Regions from separate parts of the Cobetia sp. 5-25-4-2 genome, predicted to be linked through region 3. Evidence: predicted binding sites of a transcription regulator. Region 3 holds the regulator's gene; each other region holds the start of a gene.
What was found. Region 3 encodes sigma-54, which starts transcription at its own class of promoters, with help from an activator protein. Its sites were predicted from a motif close to TGGCACNNNNNTTGCTNT; they were not measured.

Region 1 (10,718 bases), on a different contig from region 3:
CCGTCTTCCTGTTCTGGCGTCAGCTCGAGGCTGAAGTCTCCGTTGGCATCGACGGTCGTTTCACCAAGCACATCGCCGTCCCCATTGGTGACGGTAATGGTGGAGCCCGGCTCGCCGGTACCGGTCAGCGTCTCGCCGTCGGTCTCTTCGAGTACCGGAGCTTCGGGGGCGGTGGTATCGACGGCCAGTTCAATGACCTCTGACGGATCACTCTCATTGCCGGCGGCATCGGTCGCCACCGCGGTGAGGCTGTGATCGCCTTCGGCCAGCGGGTCGCTGAGCGTTACGCTCCAGTTGCCGTCGGCATCCGCGGTGACGGTGTCGAGCAAGGTCTCGCCGTCGTAGATGGCGACTGAGCTACCGGCTTCGGCAGTACCTGTCAGGGTCGGAGTCGTGTCATCGGTGCTGTCGCCAGAAGCCAGCTCGCCTGTGACAGGGTCCACGTCATCCACGATTGACACAATCTCGGGAGCGTCCGGGGCATTGGACGGGCTGGGCGTATCATCATCCTGGCTACCACCACCTGAATTGGTGCCACCGATCATCAGGCCCGTAGCACCTATCACGCCGAGTGCCGCCAGAGTCGTTCCTGATGCGCCCAATGTTGTGGCCAGAAAAGCGGACTCAATCGTATTTTCTACTGGTATGGCTTCGTAGGGGATATTGCCGGGAGACGTGCCGGCCATGTCGATGCGGTAGATATCGCCAGCGAAGTCATCACCCTGAAGATACAGGTGGCTTTCTTCCTGTGGATCGATATAGAAGCCGTCCAGGGTAATGACTTCACCATTCTGCAGTGTCAGGACAAGGTCATCACCCGAGCGAGACAGACCTGCGATTTCGTCGGGTGATATATCCAATGACACATCGGATGCTTCGTTGAGTCTGACTTCACGCACTTGACGAAGAACAGTGTCCTGTAAGGACAGACCGCTGTGTCCTGCGACCTTGGCATTGACCGGCATAGATGATTCTCCCTTGCAGTTTTTCTTTTTGATTCCTTTGTTAGGGGTGATCTTAAATATTGATCTGCGTCAAATCTACTGAGGGTTATCGCAGTTATTGCACAAAGCGATAGGGTGAGGATCATTTGTTCAGAAGCGATTGTTTATCTACCGTTTAATGAGTAGTAGGTTTTATTTATCTATTGCCTCGTGTTTGTAATGTTGAGAATCTCGTGCCGCAAAATGTCGCGATGATGTGTATGTGTTTTCCATAACGTATCTTTTTAGTAACTGATTTTGTATTTTGTGTTTCATTCATTCGATTTTTGATGAATTGGCTGGTGATGATTTTTGGCCAAAAGCATGAGATGCGTAGTACTTGAAGATTAATCTTTCTGCTCTATAGTTAAACGATAATAAAACGTTTTACAGATATTTACACCTTGTATAGCCTGTGGCTGGTGCCTGGTGGGTATTATCCATGTCCAACTGTTCCGCCGAGGTGGCGACACAGTGAAGAGGAAAGACAGAGGTTTATGGGTTAGTAGAATCCAAAAATAGATACTGTTCTGCCATATGGTGATAGGTGGTAAATGGCATGAGTATTATGCTGAAAGGGGAATTTCATCAATGCTGAGTCAGTATGAAAGAACTTGTCTTGAGGCGTTCAGGAATACCCATAGAGGTAAGCAGAAGGCATTGAGAGCCACGGCACTTCTACTTGTGGATGAGGGCATCAGTGCCAAGGTGGTGGCAATTCGATTGGGGGTGACAAAAGAATCGATTGTCAATTGGATTGATAGGTGGAAAGTGACTCGGTGGGCGATGTTGGAGGACAGGCCCAGACCTGGTCGTCCTCCAAAATTCTCTGCAGTAGATAGAGCTGCGATAAAGCATCTGCTTGAGAGATACTCAGGAGATCTCTGCAAGGTGCAGTTCTACTTCGAGGTTGAGCATGGTAAATCCATCAGCCTGGTGACATTGCGAAAATACCGAAAGGAAATCCATCAGCGCTTGCCACCTCCTTCAGAAACGTTTCAGGGTAGTCATCCTGAGGGATGAGTCCGAGAAGATCATGGTCTTCTCGGGCATGCTGCCACTGTCTGAGAAGCCTGTTACACCTCCTGTTCCCTCTAGTGACCTTCTTGCATAACCATTCTAGAAAATGGTCATTCACTCGCCTCGAGTGGCTTTGGTATTCCTTGTTGACTCTGCATTGTCGTGGATCGGCCTATTTTGGTGCGGTGTGCTTGGCGTGCCTCATGATTATGCACTGCACTGGTGCGCTCTTTGCGCGCCCGATTCCTGACACCCTGTTTCCCTCCATCAGTTCGCCCCTGCTTATGACTGGCACATCAATTGCACTACCTCAGTCGGGATAACAAGTACAACAAGACACGAGGGAATGTCGTGAACAAGAAAATCGCTGCCGCAATGCTGTCCGCCTGTGTCGGTTTCTCACTGGCCAATGTCGCTCAGGCGGAAGAGGGGCCGATCAAGGTCGGCATCCTGCATTCACTGTCCGGCACCATGGCGATCAGTGAATCGACACTGAAAGACACCATGTTGATGCTGATCGAGAAACAGAACGAGAAGGGCGGGCTGCTGGGGCGCAAGCTGGAGCCCGTCGTGGTCGATCCGGCCTCCAACTGGCCACTGTTCGCCGAGAAGGCACGTGAACTGCTGGCGCAGGACAAGGTCGACGTGATCTTCGGCAACTGGACGTCCGTCTCGCGCAAGTCGGTGCTGCCGGTGGTCGAGGAGCTCAACGGCCTGTTGTTCTATCCGGTGCAGTATGAGGGCGAGGAGTCCTCGGAGAATGTCTTCTATACCGGGGCGGCGCCCAATCAGCAGGCGATTCCGGCAGTGGATTATCTGATGAACGATGTGGGCGTGGAGCGCTGGGTGCTGGCAGGCACGGACTATGTCTATCCGCGTACCACCAACAAGATCCTGGCCGCCTACCTCAAGTCTCACGGTGTGGCCGACGAGGATGTGATGGTCAATTACACGCCCTTCGGTCATTCCAACTGGCAGTCCATCGTCTCGGACATCAAGTCCTTCGGCAGCGCGGGCAAGAAGACGGCCGTGGTGTCCACCATCAACGGCGATGCCAACGTGCCGTTCTATCGTGAGCTGGCCAACCAGGGCATCGATGCCGAGGACATTCCGGTGGTGGCCTTCTCGGTGGGCGAGCAGGAGCTCTCGGGCATCGATACCGCGCCGCTGGTCGGGCATCTCGCGGCCTGGAACTACTTCATGAGCGTGGACAGCGATACCAACTACGACTTCATCGATGAGTGGATCGCCTACACCGGCAAGGAAGATGCCGTCACCAATGACCCGATGGAAGCCCACTACATCGGCTTCAACATGTGGATGGAAGCCGCTCGCAAGGCGGGCAGTGTCGAGGTTGATGCGGTCAAGGACGCCATCATCGGCGTATCCGTCCCCAACCTGACCGGCGGCTACGCCACCATGATGCCCAACCATCACATCACCAAACCGGTGCTGATCGGCGAGATCCAGGACAACGGTCAGTTCTCCGTCGTCTGGCAGACCCCCTCCACCGTGGCAGGCGATGCCTGGTCGGACTATCTGGAAGGTTCCAAGGACCTGATCAGTGACTGGCGCAAACCGATGGAGTGCGGCAACTACAACGTCGTGACCCATTCCTGTGGGGCTCAACAGAACGTCGCCACGCAATGATGCGTAGCACGTTCTGAGAGTGAGGCGGCGCGCATGTGAACCTGCGTGCCGCCTCACTGAGTGTCGGCTCCGAGGTCGCGACGCCCTCGGAGACTGATGACGCCTTCGCGCGTTCACCATGGATGGCCTTCTTGATGTCTATCTCCGTTTCAACGATGTTCCGCTGGTGCTGGCAGAGGATGCTGCTGATCTGTCTTCTGTCATTCCCCCTGTTTGCCGCTGCCCAGTCCGAATCCGCGACTGGGCAGTCAGCGCGTCTGTCTGACAGCGCTGCCCAGACCTTGCTGACCCGACTTGCCGAGGCGCGCAACCCCGCCAAGCCGGCCGTGATCGATGAGATCGCCGTGAGCGGCGATGAGCGCGCGCGTGGCTGGCTGGAAGCCTTCTCCTCAAGCAAGCTGGCTCGCCTCAAGAGCGGCGAGCGCTTCCTGATCATCGACAACAATCGCGGCCGCGAATGGGCCGTTTCCGACGCCCTGTCCGGCGACTCCGCCGGCAAGGTCTCGCGGCGTGAGCTCGAGACACTGCGCAGCAACAACTCGCTGCGCGGCCACATCGATGGCGTGCTGTCGATGATCGACCTGTTGTCCCCGGAGGCCGAGGTCCGGCTCGCGGCGGCGCGCGGCCTGCGCGGCAGTGTCGATGAGACCATGGCCGAGCGGCTGCCAAGCCTGATCGAGCAGGAAGCCGATGCTGATATCCGCGCCACCCTGGCGGAGGCGCTCGCCATCCAGCAGCTGGAAGCCAATGGCGACCCTGCGGCGCTGGAGACGCTATCCGGCAGCCTGAATGCCGCCGCGATCGCCGCCATCAATGGTGCCGCGGCCAGTGATGACCCGCAGCTGGCCAAGGCCGCCCGGGTAGCACTGGCCGGTATCGAGCAGAAGCTCAAGCTCAACAGCGGGCTCGAGACGCTCTACTTCGGCCTCTCGCTGGGCTCGGTACTGGTGCTGGCTGCCATCGGGCTTGCCATCACCTTCGGTGTCATGGGCGTGATCAACATGGCGCATGGCGAACTGATCATGCTGGGCGCCTACACCACCTGGGGCATGCAGCAGCTGCTGCCCGGGCAGCCGGGACTGGCACTGCTGCTTTCCATTCCCGCAGGCTTTCTGGTCGCGGCGGCGGTGGGCGTCATCATCGAGCGCAGCGTCATCCAGCACCTCAAGGGGCGTCCGCTGGAGACCTTGCTGGCCACCTTCGGCATCAGCCTGATCCTGCAGCAGCTGGTGCGTACCACCATCTCGCCCCTGAATCGCATCGTGGTCACGCCGGAGTGGATGAGCGGCTCGCTGATGATCAACGAGGCGCTGTCATTGACGCTCAATCGCCTCTACATCATCGGCTTCGCGCTGTTCGTGTTCGCCGGCCTGATGCTGATCATGCGCCGCACCCGTCTCGGACTCGAGGTGCGGGCGGTGACCCAGAATCGCGCCATGGCACGCTCGATGGGCATCAAGGCGACGCGTGTCGACATCATGACCTTCGCACTCGGCTCCGGCGTTGCCGGCCTGGCCGGAGTCGCGCTCTCGCAGATCACCAACGTCGGGCCGAACCTGGGCCAGAACTACATCATCGACTCCTTCATGGTGGTGGTGTTCGGCGGGGTCGGCAATTTGTGGGGCACGCTGGTGGCCGGCATGTCGCTGGGACTGCTCAATCAGTTCCTCGAGCCCTGGGCGGGTGCGGTCCTCGCCAAGATCGTGGTGCTGGTGTTCATCATCCTGTTCATTCAAAAGCGCCCGCGGGGACTCTTCCCGCAGAAGGGCCGCGCCGCGGAGGGTTGATCCATGCCTGATTCACGTTCCTGGCTGGCGCGCCCCTTCACGGAGCGCTCCACCCAGATATTCCTGGCAGTCCTGACACTGTCGGTACTCGCGGTCACGCTGCTGCATTTGCTGCTGCCCGAGAGTAACCCGTTGCATGTCAGCACCTTCACCGTCACCTTGCTGGGCAAGTACCTGTGCTATGCGCTGCTGGCGGTGGCGGTGGATCTCGTCTGGGGCTACCTGGGCATCCTCAGCCTGGGCCACGGGGCCTTCTTCGCGCTGGGCGGTTACGCCATGGGCATGTACCTGATGCGCCAGGTGGGCGACCGCGGCGTGTATGGCAATCCGGAGCTGCCGGACTTCATGGTCTTCCTCAACTGGCAGGAGCTGCCGTGGTTCTGGCAGGGCTTCGACATGCCGGCCTTCGCCTTCCTGATGGTGCTGCTGGCGCCGGGGCTGCTGGCGCTGGTGTTCGGCTTCCTCGCCTTCCGCTCCCGCGTCACCGGTGTCTATCTCTCCATCATTACCCAGGCGCTGACCTTCGCCTTGATGCTGGCGTTCTTCCGCAACGAGATGGGCTTTGGCGGCAACAACGGCCTGACTGACTTCAAGGACATGCTGGGCTTCGATCTGCGCACGGATGCCATGCGCGTCGCGCTGTTCATCGCCAGTGGTGTGGCGCTGGGGCTCGGCTATCTGCTGTGTCGTGGCATCGTCGGCTCCAAGCTCGGGCGTTTGAGCATCGCCTGTCGCGACGCCGAGGCGCGCACGCGCTTTCTGGGCTATCGCGTCGAACGTGTGCAGCTGTTCATCTTCGTGGTCTCGGCGATGCTGGCCGGGGTCGCGGGGGCGCTGTACGTGCCGCAGGTCGGCATCATCAATCCCGGCGAGTTCTCGCCGCTGTTCTCCATCGAGGTGGTGGTGTGGGTGGCGCTCGGCGGCCGCGCGACGCTCTACGGCGCCGTGCTGGGCGCGCTGATCGTCAATTACGCCAAGACGGTGTTCACCGGCATCATGCCGGACGCCTGGCTGTTCGCTCTCGGCGGTCTGTTCGTGCTGGTCACCGTGCTGTTGCCCAAGGGCATCGCCGGCCTGTTCGCCCAGCGTGGCTGGGGCAGGCGCTCGTCGTCCAAGGCGAAGATTGATCCGACGAACGCGACTCGTCCCACCGAGCAGGAGGCCACGGCATGAGCCTGTTGAAAGAGATGGCCACGCGGGATCGCGTGTTCGACTTCCTGACCCCACGTGTCTCGCCGGTGGATGTGACCCACGGGCCGATCCTCTATCTGGAGGATGTCAGTGTCAGCTTCGATGGCTTCAAGGCGATCAACGACCTCAACCTGACCATCGACGATGGTGAGCTGCGCTGCATCATCGGCCCCAACGGCGCCGGCAAGACCACGATGATGGACATCATCACCGGCAAGACGCGCCCCGACAGTGGCTCGGTGTGGTTCGGCAGCCGCCACGATCTGCTGCACATGAGTGAGCCCGAGATCGCCACCCTGGGCATCGGTCGCAAGTTCCAGAAGCCCACCGTCTTCGAGGCGCTCAGCGTGTTCGAGAATCTCGAACTCGCGATGGCCACCGACAAGCGCATCTTCCCGACCCTGACCGCGCGCATGACCGGCGAGACTCGGGATCGGATCGAGGAAGTGCTGCAGACGATTCATCTCAAGGAATGGCATGCGCGCGAGGCGGGCATCCTGTCCCACGGCCAGAAGCAGTGGCTGGAGATCGGCATGCTGTTGATGCAGAAACCGCGTCTGCTGCTGGTCGATGAGCCGGTGGCCGGCATGACCGAGCAGGAGATGGAACGCACCGCGGAGCTGCTGACCAGCCTGGCGGGACGCCAGTCGGTGGTGGTGGTCGAGCACGACATGGGCTTCGTGCGCTCCATCGCGCGCAAGGTCACGGTGCTGCATCAGGGCTCGGTACTGGCGGAAGGCAGCATGGATGCGGTATCGAGCGACCCCAAGGTCGTCGAGGTCTACCTGGGAGAGAGTGACGGATGACGCAAGCGCAGATGACCGATACCCCGATGCCCCACGCATCGCCGACCCATGACCCGGCGACGAATGACGTGGCGCCGCTGTTGAGCATCGAGTCGCTCAATCAGTTCTACGGCGAGAGTCATACGCTGTGGGATCTCACGCTGGAGATTCCCGCCGGCCAATGCACCTGCGTAATGGGCCGCAACGGCGTCGGCAAGACCACCTTGATGAAATGCATCATGGGTGAGGAGAGCGTCCGCGACGGCAAGCTTCTGTATCGCGCCGAGGGCGGTAGTGGTGAGAGCAGCAGTGGCGATGCCAGTGGCCTCGAGCCGCTTGATCTGACACGCCGCAAGCTCGAGGAGCGCGCCCGCCTGGGCGTCGGCTATGTCCCCCAGGGGCGTCAGATCTTCCCGATGATGACGGTGGAAGAGAACCTGCGCACCGGGCTGGCCGTACGTCGTGATGGGCTGCGTCAGATTCCCGAGCGCATCTATGAGCTGTTTCCCGTGCTCAAGGAGATGCGTCACCGGCGCGGGGGCGACCTGTCCGGCGGCCAGCAGCAACAGCTCGCCATCGGCCGCGCGCTGGTGATCGAGCCGCGGCTGCTGATCCTCGATGAGCCCGGCGAAGGCATCCAGCCCAATATCGTCGCCCAGATAGGCGAGGTCATCCGCCGGCTTATCAAGGAAGACGGCCTGACGGTGCTGCTGGTCGAGCAGAAGCTGCCCTTCGCGCGCAAGTACGCCGATCGCTTCGTGATCATGGATCGCGGCCGGCGGGTGGCCGAAGGCGAGATCGCGGCGCTGTCCGATGAATTGATCAAGCAGCACCTGACCGTATGACGATCCAGCGCATGATTTCCGCAGACGGCGCGACGGATGTCGCGTCCGGCCATCGCTTCGATGATCAGCGTCAGTGGCAGGCCTCGCTGGCGCTGCGCTTCGAGACCGACACCCGCGATGGCGCAGGCCCCATCACGCGCCTGACGCGTCGGCGTCATCACGGCCCGCTGCGCGTGCAGCGGCCGTTCTATCCGGAAGGCCGCCACGGATGCTGCCATGTCTATCTGCTGCATCCCCCCGGTGGGCTGGTCAGTGGTGATGCGCTGCATATCTCGGCAGAGGTCGAGGAAGGTGCGCAGGTGCTGTTGACCACGCCTGCGGCCGCCAAGCTCTACAAGGCGGATCGCAATGGCGTGGCCTGGGGCCAGCATACCCATCTCAAGGTCGCCAACGGCGCCATTCTGGAATGGCTGCCTCAGGAAACGCTGGCCTTCAATGGCTCGCGCGGCGAGCAGACCACCACTCTCGAGCTTGAGGGCAATGCTCGCTGTCTGGGCTGGGAAGTGCTGGCACTCGGCCGGCCCGTCGGTGAGCTGCCCTTTGTCAGCGGCCATCTGGAACAACGCTTCCGCCTGACGCGTGACGGTAAGCCAGTGTGGATCGAGCGCCAGTCGCTGGACCCGCTGCATCCGCGCTTCATGGGGCGCTGGGGGCAGGGTGGCTGCAGTGTCCAGGCCACGCTGTGGGCGGTCGGGCTTGCAGATGAGCCGGAGGCCATCGAGGCCCTGCGCGAGGCGATGCCTGCCTCTCCACGATGGGCGGTGACACGCCGCGAGGGCGTGCTACTGCTGCGCTATCTCGGCCATGAACGCAACGAGGCCTGGGCACTGTGCCAGCAGGCATGGCAGATCCTGCGCCCCTTGATGACCGGGCGCGAGGCACAGGTGCCGCGAATCTGGCTGACCTGACCTCGAGAGCCCCCACGCAATGACGACCACAAGAGCCACGACATGGAACTGACGCCAAGAGACAAGGACAAGCTGTTGCTGTTTACCGCAGCACTGCTGGCCGAGCGCCGCAAGGCCAAGGGCCTCAAGCTCAACTATCCGGAATCCATCGCGTTGATCAGCGCCGAGATTCTGGAAGGCGCACGCGAAGGATTGAGCGTGGCTGAGCTGATGGGACGCGGGGCAGAGGTGCTGACCCGTGATGACGTGATGGAAGGCATCGCCGAGATGATTCCCGAGGTGCAGGTCGAGGCGACCTTCCCGGATGGCACCAAGCTGGTGACCGTTCACAACCCCATCGTGTGAGGTGAGCAATGATGATTCCCGGTGAATATCAGGTGGCGGACGGCGAGATCTCTCTCTGCGAGGACCGCCTGCGCACCACGCTCTCGGTCGGCAATCGCGGTGACCGACCGATCCAGATCGGCTCGCACTATCACTTTGCCGAGGCCAATCCGGCGTTGGTGTTCGATCGCGAGGCCGCTCTCGGGCAGCGCCTGGACATCGCCGCGGGCACGGCGATTCGCTTCGAGCCCGGGCAGACGCGTGACGTCACGCTGATCCCCTTCGCCGGCAGTCGCCATATCTATGGCTTCCGTGGCGAGGTGATGGGACAGCTCAAGGATGACGGCAGTGTCGAGCGCTGAGCGAGCGACGCCCTTTAGCTCAATGTGTCAGGCAATGGCACTGACAGGCATTCAGCTCGGAGCTCGCTCAGCAACTGCAGCTCAGAGATAGAGACTCCGGGATCAAGAGGCAACCCATGAAGATAACGCGACAGGCCTATGCCGACATGTACGGCCCGACCACTGGTGACCGCGTACGTCTGGGCGACACGGCACTGTGGATCGAGGTGGAGAAGGATTTCACCCATTACGGGGAAGAAGTGAAGTTCGGCGGTGGCAAGGTGATTCGCGATGGCATGGGCCAGAGTCAGCGCGCTGATGAAAGCGTGATGGATACCGTGATCACCAATGCGCTGATTCTGGACTGGTGGGGCATCGTCAAGGCGGATGTCGGTCTCAAGGCTGGGCGCATCGCGGCCATCGGCAAGGCCGGCAATCCCGACACCCAGCCTGACGTGGATATCGTGATCGGCCCGGGCACCGAGATCATCGCCGGCGAGGGCAAGATCCTGACTGCCGGCGGTGTCGACCCGCATATCCACTTCATCTGCCCCCAGCAGGTGGAAGAGGCGCTGATGAGCGGCATCACCACCATGCTGGGCGGTGGGACAGGGCCTGCCACCGGCACCAATGCCACCACCTGTACGCCGGGGCCCTGGCATATCGGCAAGATGCTGCAGGCGGTGGACAGCCTGCCGATGAACATCGGCTTGCTCGGCAAGGGCAATGCCTCGTTGCCCGAGGGGCTGGAGCAGCAGATCGAGGCCGGCGTGATCGGCCTCAAGCTGCATGAAGACTGGGGCACGTCGCCGGCCTCCATCGACAACTGTCTGACCGTCGCCGATGCCTACGACGTGCAGGTGGCGATCCATACCGACACCCTG
Region 2 (10,718 bases), 790 kb from region 3:
TAGGCCTCGACCTGCAGAGCACCGGCCAGGCCGTAGTTGCGGATGTCACTGATATAGCGAGTGCCCTTGAGCTCGTGCAGCTTCTTCTCGAAGACCGGGCTCAGTTCACGGACACGGGGGATGAGCTGGTCATTCTCGAGCACGTCGAGGGCCGCCAGTGCCGCGGCACACGCCACAGGGTGGCCGGAGTAGGTGTAGCCGTGGGGAATCTCCATCATGTAATCGGCGCCGCCGTTGTCCATGAAGGTCTGGTAGATATCGCCCTTGACGACCACGGCACCCATCGGCACCGCGCCATTGGTAAGCTGCTTGGCGACATTGAGGATGTCCGGTGTGACACCGAATTCCTCGGCGCCGCTCATGGCGCCCATGCGCCCGAAGCCGGTGATGACCTCATCGAAGATCAACAGGATATCGTGCTGGTCACACAGCTCGCGCAGTCGCTTGAGGTAGCCCACTGGCGGCGGCAGCACGCCGGCGGAGCCTGCCATCGGCTCGACGATGACGGCCGCGATGTTGGAGGCATCATGCAGCGCGATCAGCTCCAGCAGCTCATCGGCGCGCTCGGCACCGGTCTGGGGCATGCCGGGGGTGAAGACATTTTCCTTGAGCAGGGTATGCGGCAGATGGTCGGCATCGACCCCCTGGCCATAGAGCGTGCGGTTGGCGCCGATGCCGCCGACGCTGAAGCCCCCGAAGTTGACGCCGTGATAGCCCTTGCTACGACCGATCAGCTTGGTCTTGGTCGGCTTGCCTTTCTTGCGCCAGTAGGCGCGCGCGATCTTCAGTGAGGTATCGGCGCTTTCGGAACCCGAGCCGGTGAAGAAGACGTGATCCAGCCCCTCGGGCATCAGTCCCGTGATGCGATGTGCCAGCTCGAAGGCCTTGGGGTGGCCGTACTGGAAGGATGGCGCGTAATCCAGCTCGCGCAGCTGTGCGCTGACCGCTTCGGCGATCTCCGGGCGGCAATGGCCGGCACCGCAGGTCCAGAGACCCGACAGGCCATCGAAGATCTGGCGTCCCCGGGAATCCGTGAAGTAGGCACCCTGCGCCTTGGTGATGATGCGCGGGTCCTGCTTGAACTGCCGATTGGCCGTGTAGGGCATCCAGTAGGCGTCAAGTTGTTCCTTGCTCAATCCTGCCTGGGCGGAAGGGGATGTGTCGAAGGCGGTCATGATGTCTCCCGAAGAGTGCTGTTGTTGTTGGATCTCGGTTCCTGTCTGGCTAGATTAGAAAGCCCTTTTGATAAGATAAATGCCGTTGTCTTTATCTTCAGGAAAGCATTTACTTAACTTTCCATGTCGTGGAACTCAGGAGGGCAGACCATGCGCAAGGACGGCATGAGAGGACAGCTTGGCGATGCCGATCTGCGCTTGCTGCGCATCTTTCGCAAGGTGGTGGAATGCGGCGGCTTCTCGGCGGCCGAGATCGAGCTCAACATCAGTCGCTCCGCCATCAGCATGGCGATGAGTGACCTGGAGACGCGGCTTGGCCTCAAGCTCTGCCAGCGGGGTCGCAGTGGTTTCGCGCTCACCAATGAGGGAAGAGACGTCCATGAAGCCGCGATGCAGATGCTGGCAGCGGCGGAAGGCTTTCGCACGCGCATCAACGGACTGCACGCCTGGCTCAAGGGCGAGCTGAACATCGGCATCACCGACAACCTGGTCACCATGCCGGAGATGCACATCACTCACGCCCTGAGCGCACTCAAGAAGCACGGTCCGGAAGTGAAGATCAACATCCGCATGATCCCGCCCAATGAGATCGAACGTGCCGTACTGGATGGGCGATTGCATACCGGCGTGATCCCGACGCTCAAGACGCTGCCGGGACTCGAGTATCGCTCGCTCTACGAGGAAACCTCCTGCCTTTACTGCGCGCGGGGCCATGTGCTGTTTCGCGAGCCCCGGGAAGGCGACACTCGCGCGCGCGGACGCCCGGTGGGGCAGGAGGAAATACGCCAGCATGATGCCGTGCTGCCTGCCTACGCGCAGACACCCACGATCAAGACGCTGCATGAGCCACTCAGGGCATCCGCCTCGGCGACCGACCGCGAGGGCATCGCCTTTCTGGTGCTCTCCGGGCGTTATCTCGGCTATCTGCCCACCCACTATGCCGAGCGCTGGGTGCGCGATGGCCAGATGCAGGCGCTCAGCCCGGTGGCCAACTCCTATGTCACCTATTACAGCGCCATCACGCGCAAGAGCCGCGCGCCCAATCTGGTGCTGGAGCGTTATCTGACCGAGCTGGACGCCCTGCGCCAGGCGACACCGACACGGAAAGCGCCATCTACCCAGGAGGGCCGGTCATGAACCACCATCAGGGGAAGTGGGCCATCCAGGGGCGGGGAGACTGTCGGGGTCATCAGGCGCGGTGAAGCGGGTGACCTATTCGTTGTCGTCGTAGTGAATGATCGACAGCAGCTGAATCGGGACCTCGTTCAACTTCTCGGGGCCATGCGGAACGCCGGCATCGAAGGCCAGGCTGTCGCCGGGGCCCATCTGATAGAACTTGTCACCGTGGCGATAGGTGAGATGTCCTGACAGCAGATAGATGAACTCATGCCCGGCATGGCAGAAGTTGGGGAAGACTTCGCTGGCATCATCCATGGTGATCAGGAAGGGTTCGTAGCGCTTCTTGGGGCCCTGCTTGTAGCTCAACAGTTGATAGGCATGGCCGACTTCCGTGCCGGTGCGTACCACCTGCATGCCTTGCCCGGCCTTGATGTGCTGGGCACCACGCCCATTGACATCGTAATCGCTGAACAGCTTCGAGATCGGCAGACTCAAGGCATTGCACAGCTTGTTTAGGGTATCGAGACTGGTGGATACCTGGGCGTTCTCCACCTTGCTGATCATGCCCTGGCTGACACCGGCGATACGCGAGACGTCGGAAATCTTGTAGCCCTGCGAGACACGCTGCTGCTTGAGCGCGCGCGCGATGTGCTGCTCAAGTCCGAGACGCGTCTCGTCAGCTGCCGCCGTGATGGTGTCTTTCCTCTCTGACTGCGCAGCGGGGTCGGTCGCTGGTTCACGGGGCAGAGTGTCGGAGCTGTCCTGTTCCGACTTCTCGGAGGGAGCGGGGGATTTTCGCGGCATGATGACTCCTGTAGCGGAGAGGGTGGCAATGGGAAGGGGATGGCCGGCGAGGACGCGGCATGCCCTTGTGAGGCATGCGGCGCATCGGCTCGCGAGCGGGGTATGGCGTGACATTACCAACTTTGCCGTCAACCCTCATCCTTGATGTCTGCCAAGGGGGCGGGAGTACCTTTCGAGAGTCCTTCTCAATCACCTGGACTGGGTGTGAGGCAAGAGGCCTCCTCGACGTCACGTCGAGGAGGCCTCTTGCGTCTTGCGTTCGCAATGCGTCCTGCCACTTCACCCGGTTGTCACTGCAGGTCTTGCAGTGCCCGACATGGTGCGTGTGCTCAGCCGCGCGCCAGTCGCTTGGCCTTTTCCGGGTCATCGAAGGGCAGGGAATGGCTGATGGCCGAGAGGCTGGTCTCTCCGTCAGTGCCGGTCTTGAGGGTCAGCGGGGTGCCATGCTCGGCATAGCCGGGTTCGAGACGTGCCAGCGCCATGGAGCGATCGCTCAGGCGCGAGTACATGCCTTGGGTGATGACACCGACACACTTGCCGTCGGCGTAGATCTTGTCACCGATCTGGGCGACGTCTTTCGAGTCCAACAGCACGCCATAGACCTTGACGCGCTCCTTGCCCTGCAGCGCGAAGTGTTCGCTGGCGCCACGGAATTCGGTCTTGCCCGGCGAGACGGTGAAGTCCAGGCCCAGCTCCCACAGGGTATCGCCCACCGGCTGGTCGGGATACGGGTAGGTTTCGGAATTGTCCGCCGGGTAGAACAGCAGGTGGCTCTCGACCCGCAGCCAGTCAAGGGTGCCGAAGCTGCACGGCTTGATGCCCATGTCGGCGCCATCTTCGAGAATCTGTTCCCACAGAGAGGGAGCGTCCTTGGCCTTGCAGAAGATCTCGTAGCCACGCTCGCCGGTGTAGCCGGTGCGCGAGATCATCACGTGGTAGCCGAACAGCTGGGTCTGCAGATGGTGGAAGTAACGCAGCTCACGGATGCCCGGCACATGACGCTCCAGAAAATCCACCGCGACCGGCCCCTGCAGTGACATGTCATGCATGTCGTCATCGAAGGTCAGGCTGACGGCGCGCCCCAGGGCACTCTTGGCCAGCATTTCATTCGCGGTGCCCGTGCCGTGCACCACGAGGTAGGAGTTCGGCGCCAGGCAATAGACGATGCAGTCGTCGACGAACTTGCCGGCCTCATTCAAGACGCTGGCATACACCGATTTGCCCGGATACAGCTTGGACATGTCCCGCGTGGTGACGTAATCCAGCACGGCCTGGGCGTGCGGGCCATTGCAGTGGATCTTCTTGAGTCCCGAGACATCCATCAGACCGGCGCGGGTGCGGATGGTCTCGTGGTCATCGGCCGTGTCCGAGACGGCGTAATTCCAGGCAGTGCCCATGCCATTCCAGTCTTCCAGCTCCGCGCCCAGCTTGCGGTGTTGTTCGGCCAATGCCGAGATGCGCCATGAATTCGCCATGCGTCCCTTTCTCCTGTGAGTCGTGCTGCCTAGCGTAAGTGGGTGGTGCCGTAGTCCTGCTGGTGCTGGCGGAGATGGCGCGCAAGACGCGCATCCGCCGCAGGAGGTGTTGTTGTTCTGTTGCCTCTTCAGGCGCCTCTTCAGGCGCTTCACAAGGGCTTGTGCCTGCTGCTTGCCTTGCCTGATCGCATGAGCGTCGATTCTTGAAAGGAAAGAAACATTCCTCATGGTTAAGCAAGGGGCTTGCCAATTCCGTCAAAGGCCATGGCCACGGCAACCCTGGAGCGAGTCAGGCGGCGATTGGCAGCACGAATTCGGGCGTGAATATCAGCGCTTTGCGTCATGCTGGTGCGAAGAGGGGGCTTTGGGCACCGAAATGATGCCTATTTCGAGAAACCGGCAGGATTTCACTCAGAATCACCTGAAGTTTCCTGTGGGGTAAAACGCCTATGGAAAATAAATTTCCATGCAAAACAGTAGGTTGATGAAAAGTTCAGGGCGACAGCTGACGAAATGGCATGCTGCATGCTTTTCTTTGGGGGAAATAAAGTTGACCAGCAGGAATCACAAAAACTCGTTTCATCCGCTATCTTGGCGTGGCGTGTCACCACAAGGGGTCAGGTTTCCCGGGGTGGCAGACAGTGTCGAGGGAGATGGAACCCGGTCCGCTCTCAGAGGAAACCCAGATGTCACCCGAAAAGGCGCAACAGTTCATCAAGGATCACGATATTCGCTACTTGCTGGCGCAGTTCGTGGATATTCATGGCGCTGCCAAGACCAAGTCCGTGCCGGCCAATTGCCTGATGGATGTGGTCGAGAAGGGCGCCGGCTTTGCCGGCTTCGCCGTCAGTGGTCTCGGCATGTCGCCGGAGGGGCCGGACTTCATGGCGCGTGGCGATCTGGACTCGCTGTGCCTGGTGCCGTGGCAGCCGGGCTATGCGCGCTTGGCCTGTGATGGCTACGTCAATGGGCAACCGTTCGCCAACGACAGCCGTGTGGTACTGCTCAAGCAGCTGGAGCGCATGAAGGAGAAGGGCTGGACACTCAATAGCGGGCTGGAGCCGGAATTCTCACTGTTCCGCCGGGGGGAAGCGGGTGAGCTGTTGCCGGTGGATGAGAGCGATACCCTCGCCAAGCCCTGCTACGACTACAAGGGCCTGTCACGTTCGCGTGAATTCCTCGAGCGTCTGGTCGAATCGCTGCAGGCGGTGGACTTCGACGTCTATCAGATCGATCACGAGGACGCCAACGGCCAGTTCGAGATCAATTACACCTACAGCGATGCGCTGACCTCGGCAGACCGCTTCACCTTCGTGCGCATGGCCGCCGGCGAGATCGCCAATGACCTGGGCATGGTGTGCTCCTTCATGCCCAAGCCCCTGGCGGACCGCCCGGGCAACGGCATGCACTTCCACCTGTCCGTGTGTGATGACACCGGCCGCAACCTGTTCGGCGATGACTCCGATTCCCAGGGCATGGGCCTGTCGCCGCTGGCGTATCACTTCCTCGGCGGTCTGCTGGCGCATGCCCCGGCGCTGTGTGCCTTTGCCGCGCCGACCGTCAATTCCTACAAGCGTCTGGTCGGCGGCGGCAGCACCAGCGGCGCGACCTGGGCGCCGGTCTTCATCGCCTACGGTGACAACAACCGCTCGGCCATGGTGCGTGTGCCCTACGGTCGCCTCGAGTTCCGCCTGCCGGACGCCGGCTGCAACCCCTATCTCGTGCACGCCGCCATCATCGCGGCGGGGCTGGATGGCGTGGCGCGCAAGCTGGACCCGGGCACGCCCCACAACATCAATCTCTACTCGCTGACCCCGAGCGAATGCGCCGAGAAGGGCATCGAGAAGCTGCCGCAGAATCTGGCCCTGGCCATCGATGCGCTCGAGGCGGACAGCATTCTGCGCGAGAGCCTGGGCGAGGGGATCTGCGCCGAGTTCATGCGCCTCAAGCGCGAGGAATGGCTGGATTACAACGCGCAGGTCAGTGCCTGGGAAGTCCAGCGCTACGCCGAATTCTTCTGATCTCATCCGGCGGCGCTCGCGGATCTCGCGGGTCATGTCAGACGAGGGTCGCCACTGTCACCACCACGCTCAAGACATCAGGCAGGAGACGCCTCCTGCCCGTGAGAGGACATCACCATGTGTGGAATCGTAGGGCTTTATCTCAAGAACCCGGCGCTGGAATCGCGCCTGGGGGAGCTGTTCGAGCCGATGTTGATCGCGATGACCGATCGCGGCCCGGACAGCGCTGGCTTCGCCATCTATGGCGACGAATTTGACGCTGGCATCAAGCTGACGCTGCAGAGCGATGGTGTCGATGAGGATTGGGACGCGATCGCCAAGGGCCTGGGCGAGCAGGTCGGCACGGTGGCGGACTGGTTCAGCAATGCCAGTGTCGCGGTATTCAAGATCGCCGGGGAAGAGAGTGCCGTGCGCAGCTGGCTTGCCGACAGTGCCCCGCAGATTCGCGTATTGAGCGTGGGGCAGAGCATCGAGATCCTCAAGGCGGTGGGCCTGCCGGCCCATATCGCCAGCCTCTATGGTCTCAAGGGCATGCAGGGCAGTCACATCATCGGCCATACCCGCATGGCGACCGAAAGCGCCGTGACCCTGCAGGGCAGCCACCCGTTCTCCACCGGGCGTGACCTGTGCCTGGTCCACAATGGCTCGCTGTCCAACCACAACTGGCTGCGCACCAAGCTCAAGCGTGAGGGCATCAGCTTCGAGACCGACAACGATTCCGAAGTCGCCGCTGGCTATCTGACCTGGCGTCTGGAGCAGGGCGACAGCCTGGAAGCCGCGATCACCGGCGCCCTGAAGGACCTTGATGGCTTCTTCACCTTCACCATCGGCACCCGTGATGGCTTCGCCGTGGTGCGTGACCCGATCGCCTGCAAGCCTGCCGTGATCGCCGAGACCGATGACTACGTGGCCATGGCCTCGGAATACCGTGCCCTGGCCAGTCTGCCGGGCATCAAGGATGCCCGCGTGTGGGAGCCGGAACCCGGCCGCCTGTACCTGTGGGAAAAAGACACCGCCCGTTCGGAGGCCGCGTAATGATGAAGACTCACGATCTGGCCGTTGATGGGCTTCGCGAATTGAACCAGGCCCTGCACGATGCCGACATCCTGAAGGACGCGCGTGAGTGGCGAGTGGTCAATTCCGACGGCGCCCACAACATCGCCTGCGGCATCAATGACGACATCAGTGTCGATATCGATGGCCACGCGGGCTACTACTGCGCGGGCATGAATCAGAAGGCCAGCGTCACCATCCACGGCAACACCGGGGTCGGGGTGGCGGAAAACATGATGTCCGGCTGCGTGCGGGTCAAGGGCGATGCCTCCCAGTCCGCGGGCGCGACCGCCCACGGCGGCCTGCTGATCATCGAAGGCAATGCCTCGGCGCGCTGCGGCATCTCGATGAAGGGCGTGGATATCGTCGTCAAGGGCAACATCGGGGCCATGAGTGCCTTCATGGGCCAGGCGGGACGCATGGTGGTCTGCGGCGACGCCGGTGAAGGCCTCGGCGATTCGCTCTATGAAGCGCGACTCTACGTGAAGGGCACGGTCGCATCGCTGGGCGCGGACTGCATCGCCAAGGACATGCGTGCCGAGCACCTGGAAGAACTGGCGGAGCTGCTGGCAAGTGCCGGTATCGATGAAGACCCGGCCAGCTTCACGCGCTACGGATCTGCGCGTCAGCTCTATCACTTCAAGGTCGACAACGCCTCAGCCTACTGATCAGGATGCCCAACATGACCGACGAGACTCAAACACAGCCCTACAACCCGGCACTGCGCGAATCCGCGACCTTCGGCCGCGATGTCATCCACGAGATCCAGCGCGCGGCGGAAACAGGGATCTACGATATCCGTGGCTGGGGCGCCAAGCGCAAGGTGCCGCATTTCGACGACCTGCTGTTCCTCGGCGCCAGCATGTCGCGCTACCCGCTGGAAGGCTATCGCGAGAAGTGCGAGACCGAAGTCGTGCTTGGCACGCGCCATGGCAAGAAGCCGGTGGTGATCAGCACGCCGGTGACCATCGCCGGCATGAGCTTCGGTGCCCTGTCCGCCCAGGCCAAGGAAGCGCTGGGGCGTGGTGCCTCGGAAATCGGCACCTCCACCACCACCGGCGATGGCGGCATGACCCCGGAAGAGCGCGGCCAGTCCTCGCGCCTCGTCTATCAGTACTTGCCGTCGCGCTACGGCATGAACCCGGATGACCTGCGCAAGGCCGATGCCATCGAAGTCGTGCTCGGGCAGGGCGCCAAGCCCGGTGGTGGCGGCATGCTGCTGGGGCAGAAGATTTCCGAGCGAGTCGCGGGCATGCGCACTCTGCCGCAGGGCATCGACCAGCGCAGCGCCTGTCGCCACCCGGACTGGACCGGCCCGGATGACCTGGCGATCAAGATTGCCGAGCTGCGCGAGATCACCGACTGGCAGGTGCCGATCTACGTCAAGATCGGCGCGACCCGCACCTACTACGACGTCAAGCTGGCGGTGAAGGCGGGCGCGGATGTCATCGTGCTGGATGGCATGCAGGGCGGCACCGCCGCCACCCAGGATGTCTTCATCGAGCATGTCGGCATTCCGACCATGGCCGCCATCCCCCAGGCCACTCAGGCACTGCAGGAAATGGGCCTGCATCGTGAAGTGCAGCTGATCGTCTCCGGCGGGATTCGCAACGGCGCCGATGTCGCCAAGGCGATCGCGCTGGGTGCCGACGCCGTGGCCATCGGTACCGCCGCCTTGATCGCGCTGGGCGACAACCATCCGCGTTACGCCGAGGAGTATCAGAAGCTGGGGTCCGCCGCCGGTTTCTATGACGATTTCCAGGATGGCAAGTGTCCGGCCGGTATCTCCACCCAGGACCCGGAGCTGAGCCAGCGACTGGACCCGGTCGCGGCCGGCAAGCGTCTGGCCAACTACCTGCGCGTGCTGACGCTGGAAGCCCAGACCCTGGCACGTGCCTGTGGCAAGTCACACCTGCATCATCTGGAGCCGGAAGATCTGGTCGCCCTGAATGTGGAAGCGGCCGCCATGGCACGTGTTCCGTTGGCGGGCACCAACTGGGTGCCGGGCCAGGGCGGTTACTGATGGCACGATCTCTATCGTGCGTGTGCCATTGCGCATGAGAGCGATCGTGCATGGCTGCCATTGCGCATGATTGTCATGGCAAAGCTGCGAAGCCTTTTGTCAGCAAGATCGCCGCAATGTTGTCCAGGCAAAATGTCGCAATGACAAGAACTCTGCTCCGGTTGATGTAGAAAAATATGACCTGACGATATTGAGTTATCAAAGCGCCTCACCCTTCGGTGAGGCGCTTTCTTTGGTGGTGAGTACAATCAAGGAAAAAGGCCAATATCATGCAAGCGAAAGTGCATCAGAATGCTGACGGTGGAGAAGCGCGTAGTGTCGTGTCGATTGTGAGATCGTGATTCTCCCAAGATAAAGTTTTTCCATTCTTTCAGCATCTTGAAGACATTAAATGAGAAATATGTCAGGCGTAGAGATTGGCTTATGAGGTCAGGTTGGGTCAGGGCAATAATGGTGAATGCAAGCCGATATTCATGAGCTTTGTGTTCTGTTTTGGTGCGTGAATACCTCTATTGATTGTTCATATGTGAAATGGGGTTTTCAGACGATTTTGCCGGGCATTCGGGGTAATGATTTTGCCGTCAATGGCACGAAATATGCTCAAGAAATGGAGTGGTAGTCGGATGCACGTCATCGTCAAGACGGCGGCATTACAACAAGGACAATTTCTCAGAGCAGGGTCGTGTCATGAAAAGCCCGCAATCATCCTCTGTCACTGCCGGGATTCGAAGTCGGCAACACTATCCACGCATCGAGGCGCTGCCCGATGCCCAACGGTATCTGGTGGCCTGTCAGTCTCCCGAGAGCCTACCAGGCACTGGAGAGGCGGCGGGCAACGCCCGTCAGCAACTGCAGATGCATTGTCAGCTGATCAGTACGCTGCTGGGGCAGCTCGGTAGCCGCGAGGTGGGAGACGCCGTGCAATCCGCTCCGGCAACAGAGGCGTTACCCACGGGGCCCGCCGACAGCGCCCGCCTGCATCGCTGGTACGACGTCGATGACCGCCCGAAGGCCTGCGACGCACTGGTCGGCGCCATCAGCGAGATCG
Region 3 (10,718 bases):
CAGGCCTTCATGACTGCGAATGCGTCCGCACTCATCGATGGCGGCCAGCATGTCATCGGAGAGCGGGAACTTGGCGCGCTGACCGGCCGGCATGTCGATGATCTTCTTGCCGAGGGCCTGAAGCTCGATCATTTCACGCTTCATCTGGGATTTGCTGGGACGCTCGACGAGCTCCTCAGGTCTTTCTTTACGCATGCCAATTCCAACGAGTCGGGGAAATTTGCGGCAGTATAGCACTGCCAGCGCCCCGTCTCCTCAGAAGGAGAACAACATGAGCCAGGCCTTTGATGCCGTTGCTCAGCAACAACTGCTGGAGCGCCGCGTCAGCGAAGCGCTCGAGCTGGCCCGCAGTCTGGGAGCCGATGCCTGTGAGGTGGGCGCCAGCGTCGATCAGGGCGTCAGCATCTCGGTGCGTGACGGAGAAGTCGAAACCGTCGAGCTGTCGCGTGACCAGGGGATCGGCGTGACCGTGTATCTGGGCAATCGCAAGGGCAGCGCGACCTCTTCCGACGCCGGTAGCGACTCGATTCGTGCCGCGGTCGAGAAAGCGGTCTCCATCGCTCATTACACCGGCGAGGACAGCTTTGCCGGATTGGCGCCGGCCGAACTGATGGCCACCGATTTCCCGGACCTTCAGGCGCATCACCCCTGGGCGATCAGCGTCGATGACGCGACGGATCTGGCGCTGGCGTGTGAGCGTGCCGGACTGGAAGTGGAAGGCATCGCGCAATCCGAAGGTGCCAGCTTCTCCAGTGGGGAAGGTGTGCAGGTCTACGGCAACAGCCACGGTTTCCTGGCCAGTCAGTGCGGCAGCCGACACTCGATGTCCTGCATGTTGATCGCCAGGGATGAACAGGGCATGCAGCGTGACTATGACTACACCAGCGTGCGCAACCCGGCCGACCTGCGCTCCCCGGAGGATGTGGGGCGTGAGGCTGCGCGCCGCACGCTGGCACGCCTCAACGCGCGCAAGGTGGCGACGGGGCGCATGCCGGTCATGTTCGACCCGCAGATGTCGGCAGGCCTGGTAGGGCACTATCTGTCCGCCATCGCGGGTGGCTCGCTGTATCGTGAGTCCAGCTTCCTGTGCGACAGCCTGGGTCAGCCGCTGTTCCCTGACTGGTTCACCCTCGGCGAGAAGCCGCGTGAGGTGGGTGGCATGTCGAGTGCCGCCTTCGACAACGACGGTGTCGCCACGCGTGACAATGTCTACTTTGCCGACGGCAAGGTGCAGAGTTACATGCTGAGCGCCTACAGTGCTCGTCGTCTGGGCATGCAGACCACCGGCAACGCGGGCGGTGCGCGCAACGTGCGCATCACCGCGCCGCTGACCTCACGTGACGAGATGCTCAAGCAGATGGGCACCGGCGTGCTGGTGACCGAGCTGATGGGGCAGGGCGTCAACGGCGTGACCGGTGACTACTCACGTGGCGCTTCGGGCTTCTGGGTCGAGAATGGCGAGATCCAGCACGCGGTCGAGGAGTTCACGATCGCCGGCAATCTGCGTGACATGGCCGCCAATCTGCTGGCGGTCGGTGATGATGTCGATACCCGGGGCAGCATCCACTCTGGCAGCTGGCTGATCGATGGCATGACCGTTGCCGGCATGTCCGAAGGTGAAGACGATGAGGTGGAAGGCTGATCGCTGACGCTTCTGTCTCTGCGCGAGAGTCCAGAAAACAACACGGCCGCTCCCTTGGGAGCGGCCGTGTTGTTTTCTGGAGCAGTCACTGGAATCCATCGGGCGTATTACAGATAGAGCCAGGTCGCCAGGCCCAGGAAGGCCATGAAGCCGATCACGTCGGTCACGGTGGTCAGGATCACGCTGCCGGAGAGGGCCGGGTCGATATTGAGCTTCTTGAGCAGTATCGGCAGCAATGTCCCGGTCACGGCCGCGATCAACAGATTGATCATGATGGCGGCACCGATGATGGCCCCCAGCTGGACATCACCGAACCAGACGATGGCGATCCCGGCGACCACCACCGCCCACAGCAGGCCATTGAGCCCCGCGACGATGATTTCGCGCTTGAGAAGCCAGCGCACGTTGCCACTCTTGACGTGTCCCAGTGCGATGCCGCGAATCAGTACCGTCAGTGCCTGTGAGCCGGCAATGCCGCCCATGCTGGCGACGATGGGCATCAGTACCGCCAGCGCGGTGATCTTCTGGATGGTGCCCTCGAACATCCCGATCACGGCGGACGCCATGAAGGCGGTCAGCAGGTTGATGCCAAGCCAGATGGCGCGACGCCAGGAGGTGCGCATCACCGGGGAGAAGGTATCTTCATCCTCGTCCATCCCCGCCATCGACATGACCTGGTGCTCGGCATCGCCGCGGATGACGTCGACCACGTCATCGATGGTGATGCGCCCGAGCAGATTGCCATCACCGCCGACGACAGGCGCCGAGATCAGGTCATGCTTCTCGAACAGCGAGGCGACCTCGCTCTCCGGCATCAATGCCGGAATCACCACGCTGTCGGTATCCATCACCTCGCGCACCGTGACACCGGGGTCAGAGACCAGCAGGCGGTTGATGGGCAGGGCGCCGATGAATTCATCGCGGCGCGAGACGACCAGCAGGGTGTCGGTGGAATCGGGAAGTCGCTCGTGACGGCGGATGTAACGCAACACGACATCCAGGGTGATGTCCGGACGGATGGTGATGGTGTCCGTGTTCATCAAGCCGCCGGCAGTGTCCTCGGGATAGGACAGCACCGTCTCGACCCGCTGGCGTTCCTGCGCCTCCATGGAGTCGAGGACTTCGAGAATCACGGCATTCGGAAGCCGCTGGAGGATGTCGGCGACATCATCCGGTTCCAGATTCTCGGTGGCGGCCAGGACGTCCTCGGCATCCATGTCCTTGAGGAAGTCGCTCTGGATATCCTCGCCAAGGTATTGGAGCACATCGCCCTGAAGTTCGGCGTCGACCAGCTCCCAGAGCAGGTTGCGCTCCTTGGGGGGGAGGATTCTAGCAAGTGGGCCACGTCCACCGGTGCCAGGCCGCGATTCAGCATGCGCCTTGCCTGATCCAGCTCGCCACTTTCCAGTGCCTGTGACAGGCGATCAAGTCTTGGCTTGAGTTTGCGTGACGTCTTGCTCATCTGTCGGCTTCCCCTGTCGACATGAAGGACAGCGTTGATTCTACCATTGGCGCAGGGGGGCGCGTCGACAAAAGAAAACACTGTTTCTTATCGATAGGGCAATCAGCGCGGAAAAAGTGGCAGAAAGCCGGCGGGCGGGGGATGTCAGACGGCGTGCGGCGGCGTCATTCTTCCTCTTCGAAGCGCGCCTCGAACAGGGACTCGATCGCAGACAGGGCCTCATCTGCCTGTTCGCCCTCGACATCGATGATCAGCGCCGTGCCACACGGGGCTGCCAGCATCAGCAGCGCCATGACGTTGGCCGCGTTGGCGCGTCGCTCACCGTGACTGACCATGACCGTGGCCTCGAAGGGCGCACAGCAGTTGACCAGCTTGGTGGCAGCGCGAGCATGCAGCCCGCGCTTGTTGGTCAGAACCAGTTCACGACTGGGCATCGTGTGACTCCTGACGGGTATCGCTGATCGCCAGGGCCGTATGTATCCCCAGTTCCCGGTGGCGTAGACGCACTTCCGGAAGCTGCTTGGCGAAATGTTCGGCCAGCTGCTCGCAGAGATAGACGCTGCGATGCTGGCCACCGGTACAGCCCACCGAAACGGTCAGGTAGCTGCGATTGCTGGCCTGATAGGCGGGCAGCCAGCGTTCCAGCCAGCCGGCGATGTCATCCTGCATTGCCTTGACGTCCGGGTAGCGCTGCAGGAATTCCGCCACGCTGTCATCACGACCGGTATCGCTGCGCAGATTGATGTCCCAGTAGGGGTTGGGCAGGCAGCGGGCATCGAACACCATGTCGGCATCGGTCGGCACGCCATGCTTGAAGCCGAAGGACTCGAAGGTGAGTGTCAGATGACGAGAGCTGTGCTGCGCGACCTGTTCGGTGATGCGCGAGCGCAGGTCATGCACGCTGAGGTTGGTCGAGTCGATGACCAGATCCGCCTTCTGACGAATCGGGGCCAGTGTCTGCTGCTCGATCTCGATGGCCTCGGCCAGCGTGCGGTCATTGTCACGGGTCAGAGGATGACGGCGGCGGGTCGCGGAATAGCGTTCGAGCAGGACACGGGAGTCCGTGGTCAGGTAGACGACCTGCACATCCATGCCGCTCTGACGAACGCTGTCGAGCAGTTCGGGGAAGCGACTCAGGGCATCGGGGAGGTTGCGCGCGTCAATGGAGACCGCGATGCGCCGGCGGGTGGGGCTGTCCTTTTCCAGCTGCTCGACCAATGGTGCCAGCAGCATGCCGGGCAAATTGTCGATGGCATAGTAGCCAATGTCTTCCAGCGCCTGGAGGGCAATCGATTTGCCGGAACCGGAGCGACCACTGATGATCACGATCTTCATGGAGTGCTCTCCCAGGGCGAGGTCAGCATGAGGTGAAAGCGGAGGGTGCCTGAGGCCAGTCAGCGACAAGCCCGGAGCGAGTCCGGGCTTGCAGGTTCAGCGCGCCGGCAATTCGGCGATGGCCGAGGTCAGGGCATCGAACAATGCTCGCTGACTGTCTGCCTGGCGCAATGCTGCCCGGTTGGTGGGCGAGTTGAGCAGTTCCGCCACCTGGCCGAGCAGAGTGAGATGGGTGTCATCTGCCTCCTCGGGGACCAGCAGCACGAACAGCAGATCGATGGGTTCGCCATCGATGGCATCAAAGTCGATGGGATCACCGAGCTTCATGAACGCCGCGATGGGGGTCTTGCAGTGTGGACTGCGTGCATGTGGCACGGCCACGCCGTGGCCGATGCCCGTCGAACCCAGTCTCTCGCGCCCGATCAGGCGCGAGAAGACTTCCTGGCTGTCCAGGCTGGGAATGTTCTGAGCAATGAAGGTGCTGAAGAATTCCAGCACCCGCTTCTTGCTCCCCCCGGGGACGCCGTAGAGCGTGCGCTCGGGGGGAAGGATCTGATCAAGTGTCATGGCAGAAGGTCAACGGGTCCCGGTGCCCTGAGAGCGAGCCTGGGACTTTTCCTTGTGTTTGACCAGCTGGCGGTCCAGCTTGTCGGCGAGCGCGTCGATGGCAGCGTACATGTTGGGGTCTTCTGCCAGGGCATGGAGGTCGGCGCCAGCGGCGTGCAGGGTGCAGGCAGCCTGTTGGCGTTCCTTCTCGATCGACAGTGTCACCTGAACATTGGTGATGTTGTCGTAATGCCGTTCGAGGCGAGCGAGCTTCTCGTTGACATAATCGCGGAGAGGATCGGTGAGTTCCACATGATGCCCGGTGATATTCACTTGCATGGACACGCTCCTTTATCCAGCGGGTTGCCTTTGAATTGTAACCCTTTTTGACTGCGAGCAAACCCTGATTGAACGCGCGGCCACTTTCTGACTCCGGCCATGGTCTCGTGGCGATCATCTGCTGGCGAGAGCGGCGGTGCCGGTGTACCGAGCGTCTACCCCGACAATGCCCAAGCTTTGAACAAAGATCAACGCTGCGCTGCATCGTGGGGCAAGGCTTGTCTTCAACCCAGCGAGGGATATCAGCAGGTTCTTCATGAGCATCGCCTCGCATCACGGACGGAATGGGGCTCGAGAAACCGGCCGTTTGTGGCCAATGTCAGCATTTACGTCGACGTTCGTGTGGCAGGAGTCGGTGGCGACCTCTGGCTATCTGTCCGTGGGATGTGAGGGAAAAAGAAAGCACTCTGGAGAAAAGTGGCTGGAAAAATAGGCAATTGGGGGCGTGAAGTCACTCACGCAGTCGCAAGGACAGGCATTGCCAACCGGTATTCAGACGACCGATTGGCAGATGATGCCAGGATGGCAGGTGCAAGGGGGCGAGCATCAGCGCTCCGACGTGTGGAGCCCACTGGCTTGCGGGTATCCGTTGTCGAGACTCACGCCAAGCGCTTGCGCTCGCTGGAGGAGGGGATGCCCATGGCCTCGCGATACTTGGCGACCGTCCGGCGCGCTACCTCGATGCCATCACTGGCCAGCAGATCCACCAGGCGTGAGTCGGACAATGGCTTGCGCGCCGGTTCTTCCGAGATCAGCTTGCGAATGCGCGCACGGATCGCGGTACTGGAGTGCGCGTCACCGTTGCCGCTGCCACCCACCTGACTCGAGAAGAAGAACTTGAGTTCGAACACGCCTCTCGGGGTGTGGATATATTTCTGGGTGGTCACCCGCGAGATGGTGGATTCGTGCATCTCGACCACTTCCGCGATGTTGGCGAGGATCAGCGGCTTCATGCCTTCTTCCCCCTGCTCGAGGAAGTCGATCTGGCGCGCCATGATCTCGCGGCCCACCTTGAGCAGGGTGTCATTGCGTGAGGACAGGCTCTTCATCAGCCAGCGGGCTTCCTGAAGATTGTCCTTGAGGAAGGTGTTGTCCGCGGACTTGTCGGCCCGCTTGATGAGGGCGGCATATTCCGGCTGGATACGCAGCTTGGGCAGCGCTTCCGGGTTGAGCTCGACCTGCCAGCCGTGACGCGTATGACGGACCAGCAGGTCCGGGATGACGTAATCACTGGCAGGCTCGCCCCAGGCGGACGCCGGGCGCGGGTCGAGCGCCCGTACCAGACGAATGACGTGATCCAGCTCATCATCATCCAGGCTCAGGCGACGCTTGAGCAGCTTGCGATCGTCATTGCCCAGTGCCTCGAGGAACTGCCGCACCAGACGGCGGGCCTGGGCCAGCAGCGGCAGATCGTCCGGCAGCAGGGCCAGCTGCAGCAGCAGGCATTCGCGCAGGTCTCGAGCGAACACACCGGTGGGATCGAACTGCTGAAGGCGCAGCAGGACCTGCTCGAGTTCCGACGCCTTGAGGCCGGGCAGTCCCTGACCTCGCAGGCCATCGACCAGTTCGTCCAGGCTCATGCTCAGGTAGCCGGCCCCATCCACCGCATCGATCAGACTCTCCGCCATCTGCCGTTCACGCGCATCGAGGTCCGTCATCGCCAGCTGCCAGCGCAGATGGTCCTGCAGGCTTTCGACACTGGTGTTGCGATCGAAGTCCGGTCCGTCCTCGCTCGAGCTTCCGCTGCCGGAACTGGTCAGGCTGCCTGCGTGATCCTGGTAGAGGTCCGACCAGTCACTGTCGAGAGGGTATTCTTCAGGAATCTCGCTGTTGGTCTCGGAGGTGGAGATCTCGCTCTTGTCCTGTGTCTCCGCGACATCCAGCGACTCGTATTCCTCGTCAAGCTCCAGCATGGGGTTTGACTCAAGCGCCTGCTGTATCTCCTGACGCAGGTCCAGCGTCGACAACTGCAGCAGCTGGATCGCTTGCTGAAGTTGCGGGGTCATGGTCAGGGAAGTGCCGAGTCGAAGCTGCAAGGTGGGTTTCATGGGGTCTGTCATTCACGGCAAAGGAACGTGCATCTACGCTATACCGTGGGTCGGGGCACTGACAAGGGGCAGTCGAGAATATTCAAGCAACTTGCATGCCATGTTGCCACCAAGGTGGTATGGACGTCATGCATTCGAGTGAGGTGTGGCAGAGCAGGAGGGTTCACGGGGAGATCACGCAAGCGCATGTCGAGGCGCTTGCGTGAGGGGGGCGGGGAATGAGACCCCGACAGTGAAGCAGGAAGTGGCGGTTGCTGGTGAGAGCAGGGGAGGTCGGACAGCTCTCGTCAGGCTGACGGCTCTTACCAGGCTGACGGCACTCTCGGGCTAGAGCTTGAACTCATGGCCCAGGTAGACATCACGCACCTGCTGGTTGGCGAGGATGGTGTCGGCGTCGCCATGCGCGATGATCTGGCCATCGCCCACGATGTAGGCGGTATCGCAGATGTCGAGTGTCTCGCGCACGTTGTGATCGGTGATCAGCACCCCGATGCCGCGGTCACGCAGCTGGCGCACGATGCTCTTGATCTCGCCCACCGAGATGGGGTCCACGCCGGCAAACGGCTCATCGAGCAGCACGAAGTCCGGCTCGGTGGCCAGTGCGCGAGCGATCTCCACGCGGCGGCGCTCCCCGCCGGAAAGGCTCATGCCGGCACTGTCACGAATATGCGTGATGCTGAACTCGTTGAGCAGCTCCTCCAGGCGTGCCTTGCGTCCGTTGCGATCCAGGTCCTTGCGCGTCTCGAGGATCGCCATGATGTTGTCGGACACCGAGAGCTTGCGGAAGATCGAGGCTTCCTGGGGCAGATAGCCGATGCCGGCGCGAGCCCGCTGATGCATGGCGGCGCCGGACAAGTCGTGGTCATCGATGGTCACGCTACCGGCATCCGAGCGCACGAGGCCGACGATCATGTAGAACGAGGTCGTCTTGCCGGCCCCGTTGGGGCCCAGCAGGCCTACGATGTCACCCTGGCGGATTTCCAGCGAGATGTCCTTGACGACCTTGCGACCCTTGTAGGCCTTGGCCAGATGACGAGCGCTGAGGGTACGTGGGCTGGCAGCAGTCATGCTCATTGGTCCTTGCTGGCATTGGCGCCACGTGGCGTCAGGGTCATGTGGACGCGTGACCCCTCGGAGGATGAGGCATCGGTGCCATTGCTGGCATTGACCTGGCGCTTGTCCAGGAAGTATTCCACGTAGCCGCCTTCGAAGGTGTCGTCGCCTTTCTCCAGACGGGCATCGCCGACCAGTTCCACCCGGCGCTCCAGCGCGTGGTAGCGAATGGTATTCGCCCAGCCCTTGACCAGTCGCTCGTCGGTATCGGGTTTCTGCTCCATGTAGGCGCGCTGGCCGGTGGCCTTGACCAGGGAAATCTCGCCGCTGTCGGCGCGACTGATGTCAACGCGCGCGGCATCCAGCTTCATGCTGCCCTGGCGCATTTCCACGCGACCGGTATAGGTGGCCGTGCCGGCCTTGTCATCCAGTGACAGTGAGTCGGCGGCAATGTTGATCGGCTGGTTGGCATCGCTGTCCAGCGCCAGTGCGGTCGGGGAAAGCGTCGTCATGCCAAGTGCCAGGCCAAGGGCCATGACACCGGGTCTGAGTGTCTGGCGCCAGACCGTCAAGGGCGTGAGAGTCGTTGAAGTCATGGAGTGCTCCTTGGCAGAACTGGTAAGGCTTCACGATCACTCAGGCCATCGTGAAGCGGAAATCGGGGAGAGAGGATTCGGCGCATGCAGGGGTGCGCTCACTGATCCTTGGCCGGCGCGGCATCGAAGGTGCTGGAGACGCGGCCATCATCGTCACGGGTGGTGTCATTGCCGGTGTCGAGAGTCTCGGCTTCCCGGGCGGCATCGCTCTTGCCCTTGCCGGGTTGCAGGGTACTGCGGACGCGGCCTTCCAGCTGGGCGGAATCCTGAGAGAGGTCAGCGCTGAAGCGGTCACTCTCGACGCGTTGACCATTCTGGGTGATCACCACCGGCACGTCACTCCAGGCACGGTTCTGCTCACGACTGTAATGCAGCACGTCGGTGTCCAGTGTCCAGGCATCCGAAGGCTGGCGCAGTCTGGCATTGCCCTCGAGGGTGAAGGTGTCGCCGCCGGCGCTCAACACGCCACTGTCACCCGTGGCGTACCAGCGACGGTCTTCGCTGTCGTTGGTCCGGATCTTCGGTGCCTGCGCACGCGTCACGTCATCGCCTGGCGTGTGTTCGATGTGCGGGGAGGTCATCGACTGGATCGACACTCCCCGCGCATCGAAGCGTGTCATGTCAGCCCCGTCGAGATAGTAATCCGGCTCATCACTGCTGGCGTCGACATTCACTGTCGACTCCAGACTGTTGCGCTGCTCGATCAGGGCCATGACGCCGCCGACCAGCAGGAGCAGCAGCATCAGCCACAGGCGCGGAGAGGGACGGGGCAGACGTGGCATCAGGCGCGCGACTCCTGCAGGTAGGTATCCAGCACCGAGGCCCAGTGGCCCTGTGCCTTGAGCAGCAGATCACAGATCTCGCGCACGGCACCATCACCGCCCTGACGCGTGGTCACCCAGTTGGCTTCGCTCATCACATAGGGCATGGCGTTGGGAACGCTGACCCCCAGGCCGACGCGACGGATGGCTTCGCGATCCGGCAGGTCATCTCCGCAGTAGGCCACCTCATCCAGCGCGATATCGTGCTCGCGACACAGGTTGGTCAGCGCGACCAGCTTGTCCTCGCGGCCCTGAATGACGTCCTGGATACCCAGCTCCTTGGCGCGACGTTCCACCATCGGCGAGCTGCGACCCGTGATCAAGGCGACCCGGATACCGCTGCGCAGGATCAGCTTGAGGCCGTGGCCATCCTGGACATGGAAGCTCTTGGTTTCCACGCCATTGGCATCGTACTGCAGCCGGTTGTCCGTCAGCACGCCGTCCACATCCAGCGCCAGCAGGCGCACGCGACGTGAGCGGTCGATGATGTCCTGGGGGTAGTCCTCCGCCAGGGAAGTGATGTCATTCATGGTCTTTCTCCTCGCATTCCGTGCATGCGTGACGCATTCCTGTAGGCGACGACCGCCAACGGCTGCGTGCTGCCCTCGCCAGACTCACGGGACTGTCGTGCAGAGACAGCAATCCCGCGGGGGAGTTCAGATCACGCCGCTGGCCAGCAGGCCGTGCATGTGGATGGCGCCGATCGGGTGCTCATCCTCGTCACAGACTACCAGAACGCTGATGCGGTTTTCTTCCATGATGCGCACCGCCTCGGCGGCCAGCATGCTTGAGCGGATGGTCTTGCCACCGCGCGTCATGACGTCATCGACCTTGAGCGCACGCAGATCGCCGTGCTGATCCAGGGTGCGGCGCAGA

Region 1: urtA (urea ABC transporter substrate-binding protein) is a predicted target of sigma-54. The motif match lies at 2,293-2,310, and genes of this name have one in related genera.
Region 2: HXS65_RS03920 (aminomethyltransferase family protein) is a predicted target of sigma-54. The motif match lies at 4,805-4,822, and genes of this name have one in related genera.

What each region holds. Positions count from the first base shown of each region.
Region 1 covers NZ_BLWK01000011.1:1,352-12,069, forward strand. The annotation lists gene HXS65_RS16615 (Ig-like domain-containing protein) at 1-965, opposite strand, end outside; gene HXS65_RS17700 (helix-turn-helix domain-containing protein) at 1,575-2,006, shown strand; gene urtA (urea ABC transporter substrate-binding protein) at 2,379-3,653, shown strand; gene urtB (urea ABC transporter permease subunit UrtB) at 3,788-5,440, shown strand; gene urtC (urea ABC transporter permease subunit UrtC) at 5,444-6,613, shown strand; gene urtD (urea ABC transporter ATP-binding protein UrtD) at 6,610-7,437, shown strand; gene urtE (urea ABC transporter ATP-binding subunit UrtE) at 7,515-8,261, shown strand; gene HXS65_RS16650 (urease accessory protein UreD) at 8,273-9,169, shown strand; gene ureA (urease subunit gamma) at 9,212-9,514, shown strand; gene HXS65_RS16660 (urease subunit beta) at 9,526-9,855, shown strand; gene ureC (urease subunit alpha) at 9,972-10,718, shown strand, end outside.
Region 2 covers NZ_BLWK01000001.1:909,222-919,939, forward strand. The annotation lists gene HXS65_RS03905 (aspartate aminotransferase family protein) at 1-1,175, opposite strand, end outside; gene HXS65_RS03910 (LysR family transcriptional regulator) at 1,326-2,312, shown strand; gene HXS65_RS03915 (XRE family transcriptional regulator) at 2,388-3,098, opposite strand; gene HXS65_RS03920 (aminomethyltransferase family protein) at 3,428-4,573, opposite strand; gene glnT (type III glutamate--ammonia ligase) at 5,260-6,594, shown strand; gene HXS65_RS03930 (glutamine amidotransferase family protein) at 6,712-7,629, shown strand; gene HXS65_RS03935 (protein glxC) at 7,629-8,315, shown strand; gene HXS65_RS03940 (FMN-binding glutamate synthase family protein) at 8,330-9,670, shown strand; gene HXS65_RS03945 (dimethylamine monooxygenase subunit DmmA family protein) at 10,358-10,718, shown strand, end outside.
Region 3 covers NZ_BLWK01000001.1:119,500-130,217, forward strand. The annotation lists gene yjgA (ribosome biogenesis factor YjgA) at 1-195, opposite strand, end outside; gene pmbA (metalloprotease PmbA) at 272-1,642, shown strand; partial or broken gene mgtE (magnesium transporter) at 1,750-3,104, opposite strand; gene HXS65_RS00540 (HPr family phosphocarrier protein) at 3,269-3,538, opposite strand; gene rapZ (RNase adapter RapZ) at 3,525-4,439, opposite strand; gene HXS65_RS00550 (PTS sugar transporter subunit IIA) at 4,536-5,006, opposite strand; gene hpf (ribosome hibernation-promoting factor, HPF/YfiA family) at 5,016-5,324, opposite strand; gene HXS65_RS00560 (RNA polymerase factor sigma-54) at 5,924-7,372, opposite strand; gene lptB (LPS export ABC transporter ATP-binding protein) at 7,700-8,440, opposite strand; gene lptA (lipopolysaccharide transport periplasmic protein LptA) at 8,443-9,021, opposite strand; gene lptC (LPS export ABC transporter periplasmic protein LptC) at 9,120-9,803, opposite strand; gene HXS65_RS00580 (HAD family hydrolase) at 9,803-10,372, opposite strand; gene HXS65_RS00585 (KpsF/GutQ family sugar-phosphate isomerase) at 10,499-10,718, opposite strand, start outside.